One region of the Glaciimonas sp. GNP009 genome, then DNA from elsewhere that is predicted to be linked to it. Evidence: predicted binding sites of a transcription regulator. Region 1 holds the regulator's gene; each other region holds the start of a gene.
The links. The regulator sigma-54, encoded in region 1, starts transcription at its own class of promoters, with help from an activator protein. The targets are predictions, from matches to a motif close to TGGCANGNAANCTGCTTT.
Positions count from the first base shown of each region.

Region 2: the regulator sigma-54 is predicted to act here: its motif matches at 2,324-2,341, upstream of ACXX82_RS03550 (PEP-CTERM sorting domain-containing protein).
Region 3: the regulator sigma-54 is predicted to act here: its motif matches at 1,530-1,547, upstream of adh (aldehyde dehydrogenase).

Region 1 is NZ_JBTGUV010000004.1:1,850,696-1,854,985, reverse strand. Features, by position in the region: gene ACXX82_RS09075 (DUF4197 domain-containing protein) at 1-244, shown strand, start outside; gene hpf (ribosome hibernation-promoting factor, HPF/YfiA family) at 603-956, opposite strand; gene ACXX82_RS09065 (RNA polymerase factor sigma-54) at 1,090-2,577, opposite strand; gene lptB (LPS export ABC transporter ATP-binding protein) at 2,604-3,356, opposite strand; gene lptA (lipopolysaccharide transport periplasmic protein LptA) at 3,358-3,897, opposite strand; gene lptC (LPS export ABC transporter periplasmic protein LptC) at 3,971-4,290, opposite strand, start outside.
Region 2 is NZ_JBTGUV010000004.1:546,786-551,075, forward strand. Features, by position in the region: gene ACXX82_RS03545 (3-(methylthio)propionyl-CoA ligase) at 1-666, shown strand, start outside; gene ACXX82_RS03550 (PEP-CTERM sorting domain-containing protein) at 1,691-2,263, opposite strand; gene ACXX82_RS03555 (nuclear transport factor 2 family protein) at 2,917-3,369, shown strand; gene ACXX82_RS03560 (SDR family oxidoreductase) at 3,562-4,290, opposite strand, start outside.
Region 3 is NZ_JBTGUV010000004.1:3,245,524-3,249,813, reverse strand. Features, by position in the region: gene ACXX82_RS15220 (metal ABC transporter permease) at 1-127, opposite strand, end outside; gene ACXX82_RS15215 (metal ABC transporter ATP-binding protein) at 124-867, opposite strand; gene adh (aldehyde dehydrogenase) at 1,624-3,144, shown strand; gene ACXX82_RS15205 (DUF779 domain-containing protein) at 3,360-3,758, shown strand; gene ACXX82_RS15200 (ethanolamine ammonia-lyase subunit EutB) at 4,108-4,290, shown strand, end outside.

The DNA.
Region 1 (4,290 bases):
CCCGATAGTAAAGAAAATCACCGACCGTAACGGTGTATCCACACAATACAATTCGACGATGGGATTGGTCAGTAAAACGGGTCTTGTGCCAGGTCAGGCGGCGACTGTTGAAGGCTATGTCACGCAGCGCACCTTGGATGGCTTGTTTTACATGATAGGGGAAGAGGAAAAAGCGATTCGACGTGATCCGATCGGTGCTGGCAGTGCAATTATCGGAAAAGTTTTTGGCGCATTAAAGCAATAGGCTGCGGCATACCATCGTCATGGTATTTTTGATGTGGACCGAATTGGGAAAGTTACGGGTCTGGCGACTTTATGAAAACTCTTTTGAGAGTGACGTTATAAAGCTTCTTGCTTAGTTATTTGTTTTGGCCGCTGTTTGAGGTGTACCCGGTTGCGTTCGAGACATTCGGCGATGCCTCCGAACACTGCTAAACGATGCAAAGTGTTACGAACATATTCGGGCAGGGCGTGTGTAAGTAATATAATTTTAAAATGACAAAGGGCGCATTAACTGCGCCCTTGCTCATTTGTCAGTATAGTATTTTTCAATTTATTTATTGAGCAATACTTACGTTGACCGCATTAGAGAACCCCGTCCATCACGTTGCTGCGATGGGCAAATCCTCAGGTAGATGCTTGATTGCCGAATGTTGATGATTCTGCAATTTGTCCTTATATTTAATCACTTGTCGATCGAGTTTGTCGATTAACAAATCGATGGCGGCGTAAAGGTCATGCGCAATGCTCTCGGCATGCAGGTCTTTGCCTTTAACGCGCAGATTAATTTCGGCTTTTTGACGCTTTTCTTTCTCTGTGATTTTGTCTACCGTCAGGATCACACTAATATCTATGACCTGATCGAAGTGGCGCTTGATACGCTCCAATTTGCTTAGCACGTGTTCGCGAATGGCGGGAGTTACGTCGAGGTGATGCCCACTAATTGTGAAATTCATACAGCGCTCCTATCAAGTGTGTCGTTGGCGGTTCGGACCGGGACGATTAATTCAGTGTTGAATCACCAATTTATTCATCAACCATAAATCAATCAGTCAGAACACAGCGACGTTTGTGCAAACAAGCAAACAGCTATAAAGATTTACGCAAATTGACCGGCGGAATTCGTAAAGCTTCGCGATATTTTGCGACGGTGCGACGGGCCACTACCATACCTTGTTCCGCGAGCATGTCGGCAATCTTGCTGTCAGAGAAAGGACTTTTAGAATCTTCCGCTCCTATCAGTTGTTTGATTAACGCCCGTATCGCCGTTGAGGAAGCCTCTCCACCTGCCTCTGTAGCAACATGGCTGCCAAAGAAATACTTTAATTCGAACATCCCGTGTGGGGTGAGCATGTATTTCTGAGTAGTTACACGTGAGATAGTACTCTCGTGTAATCCTAGTGTATCAGCTATTTCGCGCAACACAAGAGGTCGCATAGCAACCGCCCCATGTGAGAAAAAATTCCGTTGACGCTCAACAATTGCCTGCGCTACACGCAGTATGGTATCGAAGCGCTGACGCATATTTTTGATCAGCCACTTTGCCTCCTGTAGCTGCGAGTTAAGTGATCCCTCGCTCTTGCCCTGCTTGAGAATGTTGGCATAAAGAGCATTAACTCGAAGCCTTGGCATAACGTCATTGTTGAGCATTACCTGCCAACCATTTTTTGTTTTTCTGACAATTACATCTGGTACGACATAATCTGACGCACCGCCAGCAAAGGTCGCGCCGGGATGAGGATTACATTTTTTGATAATAATTTGTGCCTCGCGCAAATCTTCATCATCACACTCCAGCGCTTTTTTGATTTTATTAAAATCGCGCTGGGCAAATAAGGTCAGATAACCTTCAACGATTGTTAGTGCCAGTCGGCGTGTGACGAACGCTACTTTGGGAAATGCTTTGATTTGCAATGCGAGGCATTCTGACGCGTTGCGTGCTCCGACACCAGTTGGGTCGAAGCTTTGGACCATCTTCAAGGCCATCGACAATTCTTCTATCTCGATATCAAGTTGCTCTGGAAGACGTGCAAAAATATCGTCTAGTGATTCCTCCAGGTAGCCGTTTTCATCAAGCGCATCAATGATCAACTCGATCAATGCACGGTCGCGTTGCTGATCAACAGCTTCACGCATTTGTTTGAGCAAATGTTCGCGCAACGTCGATTCGCAGGCTTCTAATTGTGGTCGTGAATCCTCATCATCTGGGGCTTTGGAGGTTCGGGAAACGTCGTCAAAGCTCCATTCGCTGTCAGTATTGCCGTTCTCTTGATTGTTTTCGCCAGACTCGGGCGCTTCACCACCGCCCTCAGGCTCAGTTGGCGAGCTGCTTACTTCACTGTCACCTGGTGGCGCATCCATTGTTGAGGCACTGGTACTGATCGCCCCGTCGGCGAGTAATCGCACTGAATTGTCCAGGGGATCGTCGAGGCGTTCCAGTAACGGGTTATCCGAAAGGATATGTTCAAGTTCCTGATGTAACTCCAACGTAGACAATTGCAACAATCGAATCGATTGCTGCAATTGCGGGGTTAGCGCCAGATGCTGCGAGGTACGGAGTTGGAGAGATTGTTTCATGGGCGCTAGGGAATCCGTTGAATCCGTTACATGCGGAAATGTTCACCCAGATAAACTCGTCGCACTGATTCGTTGGCGATGATGTCGTCTGGACTGCCGCTGGCTAGCACGCTACCTTGGTTGATGATGTATGCCCGGTCACAAATGCCGAGCGTTTCGCGCACATTATGGTCGGTGATCAAGACACCGATGCCGCGCTCTTTAAGGAACCTGACGATACGTTGAATTTCGATAACGGCGATAGGATCAATACCGGCGAACGGCTCATCAAGAAGCACGAAGCGCGGATTGGTGGCTAAAGCACGGGCGATTTCAACTCGTCGTCGCTCTCCACCGGACAAAGATAATGCCTGATTTTCCCGCAATTTCTCAATTTGCAATTCTTGTAGCAGTGAATCGAGTTTGTCCGAGATTTCATCTTTGGTCAGTGCTTTGCCGTTTGGCCGCTGTAATTCAAGTACCGCACGAATATTGTCTTCGACCGTTAGCTTGCGAAAAACAGAGGCCTCTTGCGGCAGATAAGACAGGCCAAGCACCGCGCGTTGATGAATCGGTAAACGCGAGATGTCAACGCCATCTAAATCAATTGTTCCACCATCCGATGGCACCAGACCGACGATCATATAGAAAGAAGTCGTTTTTCCAGCGCCGTTAGGACCAAGCAAGCCGACGACCTCGCCGTTATTTACTTTCAAAGAGACATCGCGGACTACTTGGCGCGCGCCATAACTTTTTTGCAGCCCTTTAACGATCAAGGTGCTTAAATTTGTAGAGGTCATCTTATTTACTCTTCGGCTGGATGACTGCTTTGATGCGGCCCGCGCCAGGTTGACTATTGCCGGAAACATTGTTACTGACCGAGTAGAACTCCACGCGACTATCGTAAGAGATGAATTCGCCGTTTACAACATCGGTGACTTTGGTCCCTTGCAGACGTCGCATTTGCGCTTTCGAAAATAATTTAACGATTTCAGTTTTATCGTCGTACTCAATTCGCTCAGCTTCACCTTCGATCCATAAGTCAGGACCGCCGTCGCGCTTTTGGCGAAACGTGGCTAAGCCACCGGGAGGTGCGTATAAGGTGGCAAATTGATAGCCTGATGGGTCCGTCGTGACGACGACTTTGTTGGCTTTCATGATCAGCGTGCCGCGGGTCAGTATCACCTTGCCGGTGAATATCTTTACTTGTTTTACGTCGTCCAGCGTGAACTGGTCTGCGTCTACGTTGGATGGTTTATCTGCGTCAGCTTTTTCAGCATGGGCACCTGAAATACAAGTCAGTTGCAGCGCGAGTAGGGTTAAAAATAGAATACGTTTCATAAAAATCCTGAAAGGGGATACTGGCACTAAAAGCAACAATGGCTTCAATAGGATTATCCGGTAATCATGTGAGTTATTTAGTCTGCCGCGGTGTTGCGCGATAGGTGCCACGGACATTGTTTAATAGGCGTAATTGCATAGTCGCATTATTGGCATACATACCAACACCGGTCATTTTCGACTGATCGATCGTGATTTCGACCGCCTTGTTACTTGTCATAATGTCATCATCTGGCAATAGCTGAAGGTACTCGGACTGCAAATGAAGCTTTGACGACTTTGGCGTCGCTGAGCGGTCTGCGTTCACATTGCCGTACATATTCACTTTACTGTTGTTGTCTTCGATTTTGGCAGTATTGGAGCGCAAGGTCATCGGCGGTTGTTGTTTATCAA
Region 2 (4,290 bases), 1.3 Mb from region 1:
TGGGGCATGACCGAACTGAGTCCGCTCGGCACCGTATGTGCATTTAAATCCAAACTATTAAAAAACAGTCCGGAGGAACGCTACGCAGTACAGGCGAAACAGGGGCGCGCCGTGTTTGGCGTGGACATGAAGATTGTCGACGAGGATGGCCACGAACTGCCTTGGGATGGCAAATCCTCCGGGAAATTAATGGTGCGCGGCCCTTGGGTCGTCAGTCATTATTACAGGAGTGAAAACGAGGCTGAACTTGAAATGGACGCCGATGGCCGTGGTTGGTTTCCGACTGGTGATATTGCTAATATTGATGCCGATGGCTATCTGCAAATTACCGACCGCGACAAAGATGTCATCAAGTCCGGTGGCGAATGGATCGGCTCAATCGATCTCGAAAACATCGCGATGGCACATCCCGCTGTTTTCATGGCGGCATGCATCGCCGTCAAGCATCCCAAATGGGACGAGCGTCCGCTGTTGGTGGTCGTCAAGAAGCCCGATACTGACCTGGATCGCGATGCATTGCTCACCTTTTACGAAGGTAAGATCGCCAAGTGGTGGACGCCGGACGATGTGGTATTCGTCGACGCGCTTCCGATGGGCGCAACTGGAAAGATCCTCAAAAAGAAATTGCGCGAAGAATTTGCAGATTACGTACTACCGACGATATAAGAATCGATTAAAGACGCGCTCTATTTTTTTAAAAATAAGGGTGAAGAATCCGTTCAAAGGATGAGCTTAGCGCTTAATCACTTCCAAAGATAAGTTGGATGTTGCGCTCGTTAATACATACGCGACCGAAAATCATACTCGGTTCGATTCAAATCATCGAATTCAACCATCAAAAGCCTTACAACCATGTAAGGCTTTTTCTATTCAGCCCTTACCGCGTCTGCATCCCTGCTCAGACCGAGAGAGTCCCACGCAAAACAATAGATGACATAACGGCAATTTTCATGCAATCTCAAAAAATTATTGAATTTATTACATTCACCCACATTGGGTCTTCATCTGCCAGCCAATAAGGGTTTGTTGTTCAAGCTAATAGCTTGAGTTCTCCGCATTCATAGGATCTAAGTGAAGAATCCACACAAGCGACGGTTGCAAATCGCCCGTTTGGAACTTCTCAGTTAACCCGCCTACATCAAGCAATCTAATGAACACCGATCAGCATAAAGAGCAAAAAAAAGAACAAAAACCGTCGATCCAGACGCAAAGAGTTTAGCAACTATTTGCCCATTAGTAGTCGATTTCGATGGAACATTGACGCCAACCGATACGCTCGTTGAAGTGCTCATCCAACTGATAAAACGATCGCCGCTGACTTTACTGCCCTTGCCGCTTTGGCTTCTGAAAGGGCGCGCCGTTTTTAAGTACAGGATCGCCTTACAAACAACCATCTCCGCAGCGCAGTTATGGTACGCCAGACAGATCCCACGTCAGCTTGGCTGGACGCTTGCCACAGCGGCAAGTGCTTCACTGTTCCTGTGTACATCATCGGTAAACCAATTGCATTGACGCCGAAATAAACTTGTAAATGATTGATAATTGGAATCTCAATTTTTTACGGTGTCATTCCTATTTGATCAATGTTGCGCTTCATTCGTATTTATATAAAAATAAGTCATTGGCCGAGTCTCACGATAAAAGCAAAAAAGCCCGCATAAGGCGGGCTAAAATTAAGCGTAAAAAACGTTTATGCGTTGTTATTAGCTGATTTGCGACGTGCTGAAGCAAAACCGAGAAGTCCGAAGCCGAGTAGCGCGATAGTTGCTGGTTCTGGGACTGCCGTTGTGGTGAAGTTTGCTGCTTCAAAAGAACGATAAGCCTGAGAGTCGAACGTCAGCGACGTAATAGCCGATCCGGTATCCACAAAGTTGACGTAGGTTTCGCCGTTAATGCCTAAATTTGCAGTCGTGAAATTGGTTGTCGCTCCATTTGCCTCTTTGACTATCAGCGTGTTGTACCCGTCAGGTGTTCCCCATTCAAAGCTCACATCAGATACGCCGATGCCAAATGAAACGATCGCAGAGCCCAAATATTGATTTGGTTCACCTGCCAACCATTGCCCAATGGTATTGGACGGTCTAGAAGCATCTGCCGAGAGACCAGCTGTCAATAGACCGCCAGTGACGTTGCCGCTTGTTAGCACAAAAGCGCTGCCGCCCTGATTGCTACCTAAAGTGCCAATGACAGATGCATGTGCAACAACGCTCGACAATGCCGCAACGGTAACAGCAGCCAAAGCCAATGATTTAATAATGCTCATTCTTTCCCCTAAGAAATGGAATCAAATTAATAAAAAATAATTAATTATTCAACCTAGAAAGAAGCAATTTATATGCCATTAATTTTATGTCTTTTGTAAACAAACACTTAACGAAAACGTAAAAAATATTGGTTGTGATATGTAAAATAATGCAACAGTGCCATTGTGAAATAATGGTCACATGAGCAATTGATTGCCAGATTAATCAAAGGCTCATGAACAGTTGATTTTTCATCAGATCGTCTTGAAAGTCACTATTGAAGGACTAAGTGACCGTGACAACGAACGACTTGAGTAACGACGTCTCCACAGCTGAAAATATAGCTTGTCGTATCGATGGTCGCTATCACAATAACTGAAAAAATCTACACACCGTAGAAGCGCAATTAAAAAATTTTTCCCTTTTTAAGTTTGACTTTTTAGGTTACTTATCAGCTAATCCAGCACCATCATTCCCGACAATGTCATACATGCCTGAGACTAGCTTGGAAAGCTCAGTATCGACACCACCAGCCCGTATATTTCAATAAAGTAACTCCCTTAAATTGCCATTGACTTGTGTCGGAACGCGCACTAAAACTCAATACGCAACGCCCTGCACTTCAAAGAAGTGTTGTCCGTAAGCAGTGCGTTGTTTACTTAAGGAGATCACAATGAGCAGCCAGGAAAACAAGCAATTAGTGATGCGAGGCTATCAGTTATTCAAAAATAATGACATCAACGGATTACTCGAACTGTATACCGATGACATCGAATGGAAAGGAGCCGATTCTGAATATGTTCCGTTCTTTGGCACTTATAAGGGTAAGAATCAGGTAGCACAATTTTTCACTAAAATGGATCAGGCACAGGAAGCCATTCAGTTTGAACCACAAGCTTTTATCGCTGAAAATGACAAAGTCATCGTGACAGGCCAATCCATATGGTTAGTAAAATCAACTGGTCAACGATATGAAAATCCTTGGGTCCATATCTTTACACTTCGGGATGGAAAAGTGGCCAAATTCCAGCAATATAATGATACGGCCGCGGTAGAGGCCGCTTATAGACCGTCACAGACTTCTACGCAGCAAAAGAAAACACAAAACATCACTAAACACAATTAGTGTGACTTAAAAAACACCGGTCAACAATGTCATAAAGATTGGTATGCGCCAAGACGCAATCGGCATGACGGTAATATCAAGCGAGGCACCCAAGCCGCGGCTTTGTGACTGGGCCAGTCTTCCGGCTTAGGTGTAGCGTTAATATTTTGCTGCTTGATGATAACTACCGACTTATCGGCGTGGTCCGAAGATTTAGACCGCGCCACTCAAAGCTACGGCGTCAGCGCCAGCCGCAATCCGAATCGGACACGATGGATCATTAGCCGCACGCCACACCGCTTCAGCTACATCAGAAGCTAGAGTAACCTCAGTGGATTGCTGCCATCCGGCGAAGACACTTTGCGCCAAATCTGCATAAGCCTCAGGGATGCCATACTGTATCCGAGGCTGTGCATTTTGACCGAAGCGAGTCTCGGGTGCGCGTCCCGGCAAGACCAGATTGACTCGCACATTAAATTGCTGAAGTTCCAGCGCAAGAGATTCGGTGTACGCGTTGATCGCGGCTTTGCTCGCGGTGTACACGGAGAGCAAAGGGAGCGCCCTCAATGTCACACTTGAAGTGACGTTCACGATGACGCCAGCCTTGTTTTGCCTAAACTGGGGCATCACAGCTTGGGTCATTGCTATTGTGCCAAGCGTATTGGTTTCGAATATCTCGCGGGCTGTTTCCATCGAGGTACCTTCAGCAGCGCCCAGCATGCCGATCCCGGCGTTGTTGACCAGAACATCGATCGGCCCCGCGGCCTCTACTGCCTGACGGACGCTTTCGGGATCAGTGATATCGAGGCCAATTACCCGAAGATGCTCAGAACGCGGCAAAACGTCCGCGCGCGGCGTGCGCATGGTGGCGATGACCTTCCAATCGCGATCCAGAAAGTATTGGGCGGTGGCGAGGCCGAAACCGGATGAACATCCGGTAAT
Region 3 (4,290 bases), 1.4 Mb from region 1:
GGGGAGCACTGCTAAGCGCAAGCGCCAGAATACCGATCAGAGCGCGCCGCATGAAGGCAAATTCCTGAAACGGCGCTAAGGTAAATTGATAAAACGTGGTCAACCAATGCAGTGAGAAAAAACTCATGCCGTCGTCTCCGGCTGGCAAAATGGTGCGTTCGGATCCTGCGCTTCAGGCATATTTTTAGCCAGCCGCAAATGATCGTCGGTTAATACGTGTGTCGTGTCACCCCATGCCACCAGGCGCCGTGCCAGCAATACCGATTGGGGAAAATAGCGGCGCACCTGTTCGTTGTCATGCAACACAGCAATCACGGTGCGCTTTTGCGCATGCCATGACTGTACGATCACCAGCAAATCTTCCGTCGTCTTTGCATCCACGGCATTGAACGGTTCGTCGAGCAAAATTAGCTCGGCATCCTGCAACAAAATCCGCGCAAACAAGACACGCTGAAACTGTCCCGCCGACAAACTGCCAATGGAGCGATCAGCAAATCCATCCAGGCCAACCGCATGTAAGGCGGCATCGCCTTTTTCTGACATTGCCTTCGTAATCCCACCAAATAACCCGGCACTTTGCCAATAGCCCAGCAATACGCAATCCATCACTGAAATTGGAAAACCGCGGTCAATCTCAGCTTGCTGCGGCAAATACGCGATACGCTTGCGCGCAATGCTGATGTCGACGCGACCGCTATCGATGCGAACCAATCCTAGCAAGCTTTTCAATAAGGTACTTTTCCCTGCACCATTCGGGCCAATAATCGCGGTCAGTGAACCGGATTCAAAGCTTCCGCTGATATGGTGCAAAGCCGGATGCTGACGATAGGCGACCGTCAGGTTGTGCAACGTTACTGCCGGTTTCATCCTGTCGCTCCCGCCAGTGCCCACCAGACGCCAACCCAAAATAAAACGCACACGGGAAGTACCAGCATTAGTCGAAACCATGCCGAACGCGCTAGCATACTACTGCGCTTTTTATTCATAAGGGAGGACGATTTGATCGACATCTTAGCTTTATATTTACAACAAATTGTTTAGACACGATCGGGCCACAAAAGGGCAAAACCGCGGCAAACCCAAGGCAAAACCAAGTCCGAACCGGCTCTATTTTTGCTCTATGGTCTCTTTACATTCGCCCACTAGTTGCTCTTTGTAATCAGATGAAAGCCAATTGCAACCTAGTTGCAGCGTGCCGATTATAGTGCAACCAAGTTGCATTTGGTGGTTTTAACCGCCACATTTTATTGTTTTTTTTGTGTCAAACCAATCGTTGCCGAATACAAAGCGACTGAACTTCTCCACTTGTCATTAATCAAAATTGCATCACTTCAAAGGCAGTTCAAATTCGGAACACTGCCAATGCAAGAGTGTTCCAAAATAAAACAGCAGTGGTTTTATGTTTGTGACATGGGCAATTTGAAACTGATAAATTTATCCCATAACGGATAGGTGATAGTTAATATCCATGCGGGTTTTCAGCGATTTATGGCAAAAAAATTCCGGCTAATAATCTGCGGAATATTGATTGGCACGACCTTTGCAAATAGGTTGAGTGCCTGTTGCACCTTGGCCTAACGCCAACTTGGTAATCAATTAACTAAATCCCTTTCGGAGGACGACATGAATCTAGCAGACATCACCAAACTAGGCATTAAAAATCCCTTCAAGCAACGTTACGACAATTTCATCGGTGGAAAATTTGTCCCACCGGTAAAGGGTGAGTATTTTGAAAACATTAGTCCTGTTCTCGGTCGCGCTTTTTGCGAAGTAGCACGATCCAGCGCAGAAGATGTCGATCTGGCATTAGACGCCGCACATGCCGCTAAGCGTGCCTGGGGCCGGACTTCACCTGCCGACCGCGCCAACATCCTGCTTAAAATCGCAGACCGGATGGAAGCTAATCTGGAGTTGCTGGCTATTGCCGAAACGATCGACAACGGTAAACCTCTGCGCGAAACAACATTAGCCGACATTCCATTGGCTATTGATCATTTCCGCTATTTTGCCGGTTGCATCCGTGCCCAAGAAGGCACTGTCGCGACCATCGATGCAGAAACTTACGCTTATCATTTCCATGAGCCTTTGGGCGTCGTTGGTCAGATCATTCCGTGGAATTTTCCGATATTGATGGCAGTCTGGAAAATGGCACCGGCGTTGGCGGCAGGCAATTGCATCGTCCTTAAGCCAGCTGAACAAACACCAGCCTCGATTATGGTGTGGATTGAACTAGTGCAAGATTTGTTGCCACCGGGTGTGCTTAATATTATTCAAGGTTTCGGTCTGGAAGCAGGCAAACCGTTGGCTTCGAGCAAGCGGATTGCCAAGATCGCTTTCACCGGTGAAACTACTACCGGCCGCCTCATCATGCAATACGCATCGCAAAACATCATCCCTGTAACGCTGGAACTAGGCGGCAAATCGCCTAACATCTTCTTTGCTGATGTCATGGATCAGGACGATGCGTTCTTTGACAAATGCCTGGAAGGCTTTGCCATGTTCGCGCTAAATCAAGGTGAAGTGTGCACTTGCCCATCACGCGCGTTGATTCAAGAATCGATCTATGACCGCTTTATGGAACGTGCATTAAAACGCGTAAAAGCCATCAAGCAAGGCAATCCACTCGAAATGAGCACGATGATCGGTGCACAAGCATCGCAGGAACAGCTCGAAAAAATTCTGTCATACATCGACATTGGCAAACAAGAAGGCGCCAAGTTGCTCACCGGCGGCGGTCGCACGCAACATGGCGGTGATCTGGATGCGGGTTATTACATGGAACCAACCGTGTTCGAAGGTAATAACAAAATGCGCATCTTCCAGGAAGAAATTTTTGGACCTGTGTTGTCTGTCACGACTTTCAAAGACGAAGAAGAAGCGCTGGAAATCGCCAACGACACATTGTATGGTCTGGGCGCAGGGCTGTGGACACGCGATGGCTCACGTGCTTTCCGTATGGGTCGCGAGATTCAAGCGGGTCGGGTCTGGACTAACTGTTATCACCTGTACCCTGCGCATGCAGCATTTGGTGGTTACAAGCAGTCTGGTATCGGTCGTGAGAATCACAAGATGATGTTGGATCACTATCAACAAACCAAAAATCTGTTGGTCAGTTATTGCCCTAACGCTTTAGGCTTTTTCTAAAGTTCGCTGCTAGATTGTAATGTGGACTCTGCTTTACCGCCGGTTAAGGCAGAGTTCAATTTTCTTAGGATTTACGCAAAATCGTCCCAGCAACAGCTCAGTAGCAGGTTTATCGCCCCTATTTTACGAAGCTTATGCCGCATTATAAAATTGTGAAGCATAGCGCCGCTGGTGCGGATTTGCGTAAGTCCTATTTTTCACGAAAGGCCTTTCTTATGTCAACTACCCCCGCCCGAGTCGTTGCGACTGAAGCGACGCTAGAATTGCTACAAACGCTAAGAAAAAGACATGGTGCGCTGATGTTTTTTCAATCCGGCGGCTGCTGCGATGGCAGTGCCCCCATGTGTTACGCCCGAGACGATTTTCAGGTTGGCGACGGAGATGTGTATTTGGGTGAACTGGATGGTGAACCGTTTTATATCGGCGCCGAGCAATTCGAATACTGGAAACATACGCAATTAATCATTGACGTTGTCAATGGCAACGGTGGCATGTTCTCACTAGACAACGGATCAGGACGTCGCTTTTTGACGCGATCAAGGCTGTTTAGCGATGAGGAATACGATGCATTGGCAAAGTTGCCCCAACTGCTTGGAAAACAGACAGTATCCTGACCCAAACTAAAGCAGTCTGGTCCGGACTGACGATAGCTAAAATCCGATCAGCAGCTACCAAGCCGGGTCGTTAAATTCCTGCGATTCAGTATTAGTCGCCGTATTTCATGGTTTGTTAATTGTGGTTCATTCATCACGCGTGAATCACCGCCCCGATGATACTAAAAAAGCCACATCGACGCCAAAGAAACGACGCGCGACGTTCAACGCGCTTCTATTGCCGTTGGCATCCTCGGCCAACTTTTAGTTTATATCAGCTAATATCGGCTTATCTCTGCTAATCTCTGTAAATACGTCGTTCGGCTCCGCTTTGGACCGCACATTTTTTCAAACGTAAAACAGGCCGCCTATGCACCGTCCGATTGTCCGGTTCAGTCACGTGGTAGGGACTAAAACCTACCAATTTCGCGACCTGAAAGACCTGATGGCAAAAGCCACTCCCACACGCTCGGGCGACCATCTGGCGGGTATCGCTGCCGCCAGTGCCGAAGAGCGTGTCGCTGCACAGATGACTCTGGCGGCGCTGCCACTA